Regions from separate parts of the Lysinibacillus sp. fls2-241-R2A-57 genome, predicted to be linked through region 3. Evidence: riboswitches for the same ligand, from Rfam matches in the RefSeq annotation. Region 3 holds a riboswitch; each other region holds the start of a gene.
What was found. A riboswitch is a leader RNA that binds a small molecule or an ion and turns the genes downstream of it on or off. The one in region 3 is predicted to bind preQ1.
Positions count from the first base shown of each region.

Region 1: it holds a riboswitch for preQ1, as region 3 does, so the genes downstream of both, QRN68_RS18740 (QueT transporter family protein) here and queC (7-cyano-7-deazaguanine synthase QueC) in region 3, are expected to answer to the same signal.
Region 2: it holds a riboswitch for preQ1, as region 3 does, so the genes downstream of both, queF (preQ(1) synthase) here and queC (7-cyano-7-deazaguanine synthase QueC) in region 3, are expected to answer to the same signal.

Region 1 is NZ_JARVRU010000128.1:5,074-8,359, forward strand. It holds gene QRN68_RS18730 (hypothetical protein) at 1-515, shown strand, start outside; gene QRN68_RS18735 (GNAT family N-acetyltransferase) at 625-1,173, opposite strand; PreQ1 riboswitch class I at 1,474-1,518, shown strand; gene QRN68_RS18740 (QueT transporter family protein) at 1,527-2,009, shown strand; gene QRN68_RS18745 (CPBP family intramembrane glutamic endopeptidase) at 2,169-2,900, opposite strand; gene QRN68_RS18750 (MerR family transcriptional regulator) at 3,236-3,286, opposite strand, start outside.
Region 2 is NZ_JARVRU010000002.1:23,263-26,548, reverse strand. It holds gene QRN68_RS00225 (ABC transporter ATP-binding protein) at 1-850, opposite strand, end outside; gene QRN68_RS00220 (GntR family transcriptional regulator) at 854-1,213, opposite strand; PreQ1 riboswitch class I at 1,349-1,395, shown strand; gene queF (preQ(1) synthase) at 1,493-1,993, shown strand; gene QRN68_RS00210 (queuosine precursor transporter) at 1,993-2,628, shown strand; gene QRN68_RS00205 (acyltransferase family protein) at 2,622-3,286, opposite strand, start outside.
Region 3 is NZ_JARVRU010000220.1:4,920-8,205, forward strand. It holds gene QRN68_RS26025 (class I SAM-dependent methyltransferase) at 1-614, shown strand, start outside; PreQ1 riboswitch class I at 1,096-1,142, shown strand; gene queC (7-cyano-7-deazaguanine synthase QueC) at 1,512-2,171, shown strand; gene queD (6-carboxytetrahydropterin synthase QueD) at 2,175-2,648, shown strand; gene queE (7-carboxy-7-deazaguanine synthase QueE) at 2,641-3,286, shown strand, end outside.

The DNA of each region.
Region 1 (3,286 bases), on a different contig from region 3:
AACTAACGAAATCTGGTAAAGAAGACAAAGCACAAGAAAAATTTGATGAATTCCAAAAGATTCTTCAACCTTATTTAGATGCACTATATCCACCAGTAACATTTGAAGAATACATTTCAGATATGGAATTAGATATTCCAGCTGAAGCCTTACCAAAACTAAAAGCGATTTATAAAGATGCTCAAAAAGCAGATGCAGATAAAAATGATCAATTATCTGAAAAGCTATGGAATGACTTCAATGAAATGATTAATCTTTACACGAAGCCAATTAGCTTTGAACAATACTTATCTGACTTTGATTTCGAAATCAAAGCAACAGACAAAAAACAATTGAAAAAGCTTTATGAAGAAGCAATAGCTCTTGATAAAAAAGGTGACTCTGAAAAATCTAGTGAAAAATGGGCTGCTATCGACAAAATTTTAAATCCATATTATGAAGCAAATAAAGAAATTCTAATCTCAGCTTCTAAAGTAACGATTAACGGCAAAGTTTATCTTACACAGCATAAATAAGTAAAAGCTTCCGGGCTGATCCCAAATGACGGGATTAGCCCTTTCTTTTGTAAAGAAACTCTTCCGTATGAGTAAGGAAAATTAACTATACTAGTCTCAATGGTCAAATTTATGACAGGGCCCCATGATTCTGCTCAAACTCTTGTCTTGTCATACCGTAGCAAATACCATCGTAATAAGCTCCTTTAGTGAAAATGATATTTCTTAGTTGCCCCTCTTTCATGAAACCTAATTTTTCATGCAAGCGCATAGATGGTTCATTGAACGAGTAAACGGTTGTATTTACTTTTTGATAAGGACGCTCTGAAAAGAAGAAGCGAAGAACCATAAGAATCATTTCTTTTGCATAGCCTTTACCTCTGTATGGCTCAAATACAGCCAAGTAATAATCCAAGACACCATTTTTCAAATCACAATCAAAGGTTTCAATCATACCGACAATATTATTCTCTCTATCTACTGCAATAAAACGAAATTCATCATCTTCTTCTGACAATTGCTCTTCTACCCATTCCCTCATTTGATCCGCGGAGCGAGGAAAATGTATTGAATCCATATTTCGTAAAATTTCATCATCTAAAAATTCAAAGATAACGATATCTTCTGGTTGTATCGCTCGTAGTGTAAGACTTTGTCCTGTCCAATAAGTAACTGTCATTTCATCTTCCTCCATTATTTTTCCTCATCACCATAAACGCGGGATGATCTTTCAATCCCTAACTTGGCTCACCTCTATAACGCGAGGTTGATTTCCGTTCCGACTAGACGCCACTCCAATCATCTTATATACAAGGCTTACGTCTTAACAAATCAACCACAATTTTTGGTGATGAAAGTATTATTTAGAAAATATAATAATATTCCCCAATTAATATTTACATTATTAGTACAAAAATAGTTTCATCAAGTATTTACCACCCTTTACAAACAAGCATAATCATTGATATGATTGCACTTGCTTTACGTGGTTCGTAACCATCCCACGCAAAAAAACTAAGGAGAAATTAATATATGAAAATAAAATTTTTAGCAACGAGTGGTATTATTGCAGCACTCTATATTGCTGTTACATTGCTAGTCGCTCCATTTGGCTTTACAGAGGTACAGTTCCGTGTATCGGAAATTTTTAACCATCTAGTCGCCTTTAATCCACGATTTGCCGTTGGGATCATTATTGGTGTATTTATCTCCAATTTATTTTCACCAAACGGCATTCTAGATGTTTTTTTCGGTGTAGGCCATTCGATGATTACCCTTGGATTGTTCATTCTTATTTGTAAATTTGTCAAAAATATTTGGGCACGTTTAATCATTAATACATTGTTATTTACATTCACAATGTTTATCATTGCCTTTGAATTGAACATAGCCTTGGAAGTACCATTCTTCTGGACATGGCTAACTGTTGCTGCAGGTGAATTTGTTGTCTTAGCAATTGGTGCGCCGATTATGTATGTATTGAATAAGCGCTTAAACTTCAAAGATTTAATTTAACTGACGGATCTTATTAGAGCAGTGTTTAATAAAAGGAGGAACGGTGAAACCGTTCCTCCTTTTTGTTGTATTCACATTGAAGTTCGATTATTTTTCATGTAAATAAAGTTTAATACCTACCAAAAAAGCGTTGCAATCAGAAAAAAATAATATGTTATTTTAATCCTTTTCATTCTCATCACCTAATTTCCCCACGTAATCAATCAAAGCATGAAGAAGTATTAGAGGTATAATGGAGTTCAATGCGACTGCAAGCATCCCGAACACAAAGCCAAAGATGGTTGTCCTAATGACACCAGATAAATTCTGATATGTATGTGCAAGACCAAATATTATTGAGGTACACAATAGAACGAACCAAATTGACCATTCTGGAAATAATGTGTTAAATGCAAATATAAGCAATCCGCGGTAAATAATTTCTTCTGTGACCCCTGCTGTCCATGCCACTTGATTCCAAATGGCTTTGTCTTTCTTTGTAACAGGTAGTAACTCAGTAAACGCTATTTGCTTCATTTGTTTTTGCTTCATTATTTTCATCTTATTTTTAACTTTATCACTTATAAAATATCCAATTGCGTAATATAAAAGTAAAACACTATATAATAGAGCTACCCCTATAACAATATATGTAACAATTGTTCCTAATTCTTTTGTGTTAATACTAGGCATTATTACACGTAGTTCTTCTAATGTAAGTTCAGAATTTGCCACTACTATTAAAATAATAAGTGTTGGTATCCACAAACCTAGCATAACAATCTTATAATAGTGTATCCTGCTTGCTGGATCAGTCAGAACACGTATTTTAAATCTTTGATATAACCAATAACCTATAATTGGTTCATATAAAAGAGTAAACCCAATGAATCCCCATAATAGTATGTTCATTTTGTTTTATACTCCTTTAGCATGTTCTCTATTTTTTCAATTAACCATTCTTCTTCTTGTTTACTAAATGGTGACGAAAATAACATTCTATCCAACTGTATCTCCATTAGATTTGGTTCTGTTAGTAACCGATTAAATAGTTCAAGTGGTAGTTGAGAAAAAAATTCTTTGAGAATAGTATGTACTTCGGTATCCGTAAATTGGTTCTTATAAGCTATTTTCAATTGATTTATAATGTTTATTAAATGTGCATCATAACGAACGTTGTAACTATTTGATACTGTATAAATTTCATCTACAATTTCATTTGGTAAATAACCTTTTAACCATCGCTGCTAAGATTCCATGTGTAAATTATTTTGAATTAATGCAACAAATACCTCTGG
Region 2 (3,286 bases), on a different contig from region 3:
CTTTCTGCTGTTTACTTAAATACACGAGCATATCCTGTAATGAAACACGCTCAAGGATAATATTCTGTCCTTCGATGGATTGACCGTTAGCGTAGACAATTGCAGTTAGCTCCTGCATAAACATATGCTTATACATAATCTCTAACCCGTTAATTGCCTGCTCGACATCAGAAGCACTACCTTTTACAGCAACAATATGCTCATGCCATTCCTCCGCTGTTTTCTGAAGCAGTAATTGCCCTTCATGTAAAATAAGTATTTCTTCAAATAGCTCACTTGCCTCATCAATTAAATGTGTAGACAAAATAAAAAGTCTTGGGTTTTCGGTTTGTTGTTCAATTAATAAATCATAGAAAGTATTTCGGGCAGCTACATCAAGTCCGATATAGGGTTCGTCAAAGATTGTAATCCCTGCATTACTAGCAAAGCCTGTGATAATGCCTAACGCAGACACCATTCCTTTTGATAAACTGCGAACCTTATCCTTTGGATTTAGAGCAAAAACGTCGAGTAGCTCCATTGCGAGACGCTGATCCCACTTTGGATAAAAGAAGCTATTTGCCTTTAATGATTGTGCAATTGTCATTTCCTCTTGAAAGTTTCCGCTCTCTGCAACAAAACAAATATCACGTAGCGTTAAAGGTACATTGAAAACATTTTCTCCATTAACAGAGATGTTTCCTTTAGTTGTAGCGATAAGTCCTGATAATAAATTTAAGAATGTTGTTTTGCCAGCACCATTATGACCTAAAAATCCAATGATTTTCGGCCCTTCAATTGTAAAAGTGACATTTTTTAAAGCTTCCTTTTGTCTATATGATTTACTAACATTTTTCACTTCGATTTTCATTCGTTAACTCCCTTGTAACATATTTTGTAATTCTTCATCTGAAATACCTAATCTAATTGCTTCTTTCTTCAATGGCTCTATATGTTGCTTAAAGAAATTTTCCTTCCGCTCTGCAATTAATATCTCGCGAGCATCAGTACTAACAAACATGCCAACACCGCGTTTTTTATAAATTACGCCTTTATCCACTAATTCGTTCACGCCCTTTCCAGCTGTTGCAGGATTAATTTGATATTCCTTTGCAAATTCATTTGTGGACGGAATGCGATCTTCGGGTTGTAGGTGGCCATCTAAAATTCCATCCTCTATTCGTTCGCGTATTTGTTGGAAAATAGGCTTTTCATTGTTTAAAGAATGAATCACGATCCACCTCCTTGGTTAATTGGTTAATTACTTATGTAACTAACCATATAATGTCAGGGTATTTTTGTCAATGTTTATGATGTGAAAAAAATTAGTTGACTGAATGCATTCATTAAGTTAAGATAACTAGCGAATACGAAAGAGGTTCATAGCGCATACCCTCTATAAAAAACTATGGATGACGTCATTTACGCCATGTCCCAAAAATGCGGATATGGCTATTTTTTTTTATTAGGTTTCATGCATAATGGACTTCTCACAACTTGAGGAGGCATTTTTATGGCAGGTAGAACAGATGACCAAGGCTTACAGGATTTAACACTCCTTGGCAACCAAAACACAAAGTATTTATTTGAGTACTCACCGGAAGTACTTGAAGCAGTCGATAATTTGCATACAGGAAACGATTTTTTTGTGAAATTTAATTGCCCAGAATTTACAAGTCTTTGTCCAATGACAGGGCAGCCTGACTTTGCGACAATGTATATTTCTTTTATTCCAGATAAAAAGCTAGTAGAGAGTAAATCACTAAAGCTCTATTTATTTAGCTTCCGTAATCACGGTGACTTTCATGAGGACTGTGTCAACATCATCATGAATGATCTAATTAAGCTAATCGAGCCTCGTTATATCGAGGTATGGGGTAAGTTTACGCCGCGTGGTGGCTTGTCCATTGATCCTTGGTGTAACTATGGACGCCCAGGCACAAAATATGAAAAAATGGCGGAGCATCGTTTGATGAACCACGACATGTATCCTGAAAAAGTGGATAATCGTTGATGCTGTATTATTTAAATGGGTTGTTTGTTGGCTTTTTAATTTTGGCAAATGTTTTAGCCGTTAAAGTGTTTAGTATAGGCGAATGGATGATACTTCCGGCAGCAGCGATACTTATTATTTTCACCTATCCTCTTATTGATGTAATTTGTGAGGTGTACGGTAGGGAAGCGGGCAGTCGAACGGTTAGAACGGGGCTTATGGCGCAAGTGTTTGCGGCATGCTTTATTGCTATTGCCATTGCGCTACCACCTGCACAAGCCTTTGCTCATCAGAAGGAGTTTGAGATAATTCTTGGTGGCAGCATGCGTGTCATTATTGCAAGCCTTGTAGCGTATACGGTTAGTGTAAATTTGGATGTCATGATATTTAGTAAATTTAAGGAAAAGCATGGAAACGGTAAGCTTTGGCTACGAAACAATGCGTCTACGATGGTAAGCCAACTCATCGATACGGCACTATTTATTACGATAGCCTTTTATGGAGTAATGCCATTTAAAGTATTATTAACGTTGTTTATAACACAGTATATGTTTAAATTTTTAGCGTCGATTGTAGCAACGCCACTTGTTTATGGGCTAGTTTACGTTGCGCGAAAATTTGATAAACGCAAAAGCTTTGAGCCATCTCATTACTGAGATGGCTTTTTGATGTGTGCCTTGCCAATTAGATAAGCACTATAAGGTAAAAACGAAATGAGTTTTATAATAAACATACAGACAATCAAGCTCGATAGGAATAGAGTGAGGACTTGGAGAAAGGTTGTCGGTAATTGTACCGTATATGGAACTAAATATTCTTGAACAAGCCAATGAATCAAAAATATACCAAATGAATATTGACTTACTAAATTAATGATTTTTAGCTTCGGCACAATTTGACCAAATGCTAAAATGCATAAAGTTATTGAAAAAATAAATAACATCATATCTAATCGTCTAGATGTGATTTCAGTGGCTCCCAAATAATAGTTTATCGCCAGTATTGATGTTGAAAGAACAACGAAAACTAGCGTAGCCAATTTGTACTTACTAATATTTGATGCAACCCATCGATAATGCATACCGATTAAATAAGCAATTGCAAAGTAAGGAAGCCAGCCAACAAATAGTAAACGAACAAGATTATCATTTTCTATAAAGAATTCAATATTTAGCTTTACAAGAGTCATATATAAAATACCAAGTGCTAACATAATTGGAGTTAGCCATATGCTTGATAGCTGGTATTTTTTTATGATAAAGAACAGAATGTATAACTGGAAGATTGTCATGACAAACCATCCAGAAAAATCTC
Region 3 (3,286 bases):
TAGATATTGGCTGTGGAATGGGAGATTTTGTAGCATATTGTATTAGCCAAGGTGCAAAACATGTTACTGGAATTGATATTTCTTCAAATATGATTGCTAATGCAAAAAAGCGTCATATTCATGAGTGTCTAACCTTTGAACAGGCTGCATTTGAAGATATGACAGTACAGAATGGAACAATTGATTTTGTTAGTAGTTCATTAGCTTTTCACTATATTGCAGATTTTCAGTTACTCATAAAGAAGATAAGTAAGGCATTATGCGAAGGAGGGATTTTACTATTTTCTCTAGAGCACCCAATTGTAACAGCAAATAAGGGAAAAGAAAATTGGATCACAAATCATGAGGGTAACCTACTTCATTTTGCAGTAGACAATTATCAGGATGAAGGCTTACGTTCTCAAAATTGGTTAGTTGATAATGTTGTGACATATCACCGTACAATGTCTACTATCCTAAATACGCTTATTGAAAGTAGTTTACAAATCGAAAAAATTATTGAGCCAATACCAACTAAAGAAGCAGTGTGTAATTTACCAAGTCTTAATAGAGAATTTCGTCGACCTTCATTTTTAATTATAAGAGCGAAAAGGTATAATTTTAAATTAGCATAGAATTAGAGATTTAAAACCGCACTTACACATGTTACGAAGAACCGTATCATAAGTAGTGCGGTTTTAATGAAAATATAAAAAGCTGGTTTGATTCAGCTTATTAGTGAATCTGTATAGCTCCATTTGAACCTTTCATTACTTTGATCCGTAGAGTCATTTTTTACTAAAATCACAATTATAGACAATTGATGTTAATATACTATTCATTCGATTTTTAACATTCAATAATTGCTCCTTGTAAATATAAATAGCATTTAAATGTCCAAAATAATAAATTTTGGGTAAACCGCTCTTAGCTCCCTTAAGGAGAGCTGTTCGAAAAATATAAATGAATCTAAGCTCAGTAAAGTGTATAGTGTACTGCAAAATATAGGGCAGGATAACAGTGGTTTTTTCAGAGAAGCAGATTTTATAAAAAAACAATTTGACATTTTGTACTGTTTTTTTGTATTATATTGAACAAAAGAATGCCCGGACTAGAACGGGAGAGGTTCATAGCTGATACCCTCTATAAAAAACTATGGAAACATGATAATTATGCCATGTCCATATCGGACGTGGCTTTTTTTTATGTTTTTACTTATGTTTTAATAGATTGATTGGTGATGCCTCTCTTGAAAAGTGTTGGGAAACATTTTACAAGGAGGTTTTTTTATGTCTGGCCAAAGCCTAGAAGAAGGACTGACGGATTTAACATTATTGGGGAACCAAAGTACAAAATATTCATATGTCGTTTAATGAATCACGATATTAATCCAGAAAAAATTGATTATCGATAAATGCGGAATTGAATAGTTCAATCAAGAAAGAGGTATTTAGCTACCCTCTAAAAAAACTAAGAAGAAGCAGTACTTTTTCTTATAGTGCTGTTTTTTTGATACAAGGGAGATTTTACACATGAAGCAGGAAAAAGCAATTGTTGTATTTAGTGGAGGCCAGGACAGTACAACTTGTTTGTTCTGGGCAAAGGAACGTTTTCAAGAGGTTGAGGCAGTAACTTTTGATTATGGTCAAAGGCATCGTCTTGAAATTGAATGTGCGAAGATGATAGCAGGGGAGCTCGGTGTCAAGCATCACATTCTTGATATGTCACTCCTGAACCAGCTTGCTCCGAATGCATTGACACGACAAGACATAAAGGTAGAAGACGGTGAAAATGGTGAGCTTCCATCGACTTTTGTACCAGGTCGAAATCTTCTCTTTCTTTCATTTGCGGGCGTTTTAGCGAGCCAAGTAGGAGCTAAGCATATTGTAACTGGCGTTTGCGAAACAGATTTTAGCGGATATCCGGATTGCCGAGATGTGTTTATTAAATCCTTGAATGTAACGTTAAATTTATCGATGGATGATTCCTTTGTGATCGATACACCGTTGATGTGGCTGAATAAGGCACAGACTTGGGAGCTTGCTGATCAGTTTGGAGCACTTGAATTTGTTCGAGAAAGAACGTTAACTTGCTATAACGGTGTAGTAGCAGATGGCTGTGGTGAATGCCCAGCATGTAAACTGCGAAAAAAAGGGCTTGATGAGTATTTGAGTAACAGGAAGGAGTCTTAACGCATGTCAGATTTTAGAATCGTCGATAAGCTCCAAAAACTAGATGTAGATATTCAAAGAAATCAATTGAACTATCATGCCAAGCGCGTTCTTGTAAGCAAAGAATTTACCTTCGATGCTGCCCATCATTTACATGATTATGAGGGGAAATGTAAAAACCTGCACGGTCATACGTATCGCGTAATATTAGGACTAAGTGGATACACAGATGAACGCGGTTTGATGATTGATTTTGGCGACATAAAAGGAATATGGAAAGAAAAAATAGAGATTCATTTGGATCATCGTTATTTAAATGAAACGCTTCCACCAATGAATACGACGGCAGAGAACATTGTTGTTTGGATTTACGAAAAGTTGGCTGAGGCCTTACTTGATGAACAAACATATAACGGTGCGCGTGTTGAGTTTATCCGGCTATATGAAACTCCGACAAGCTATGCAGAAGCGAGACGGGAGTGGATGGAAGTTGAGTAAAATACCTGTTATCGAGATTTTTGGACCGACGATTCAAGGTGAGGGAATGGTAGTTGGCCAAAAGACAATGTTTGTGAGAACTGCCGGCTGTGATTATTCCTGTTCTTGGTGTGATTCATCATTTACGTGGGATGGCAGCGGAAAGCATCTTATTGTCCAAATGACAGCTGAAGAGATTTGGTCTGAGTTGAAACGTCTCGGAGGCAGTGGCTTTTCATTTGTCACGATTTCAGGCGGCAACCCTGCACTCATCCGAAATTTGGAGGGGCTCATTGCCATTTTAAAGGAAAATGACATAAAGGTCGGGGTGGAAACTCAGGGAAGTAGGTGGCAAAAATGGATGTATGAGATTGATGAACTGACAATTTCCCCAAAGCCACCTAGTTCTGGAATGACCACAAACTATTCGGTGCTCTCTGATATCTTCGAAAAACTAAAAAATCGAAACAGTAATCACCATGTATCCCTCAAAGTAGTCGTTTTCAATCAAGAGGATTACGAGTATGCTAAACAAATTCACCATAGGTATCCAATGATTCCTTTTTATCTCCAAGTCGGTAACGATGATCTCACGACGACGGACAATTCACGATTAATTACACATTTATTAGATAAATATCATGCGCTGATTGATAAAG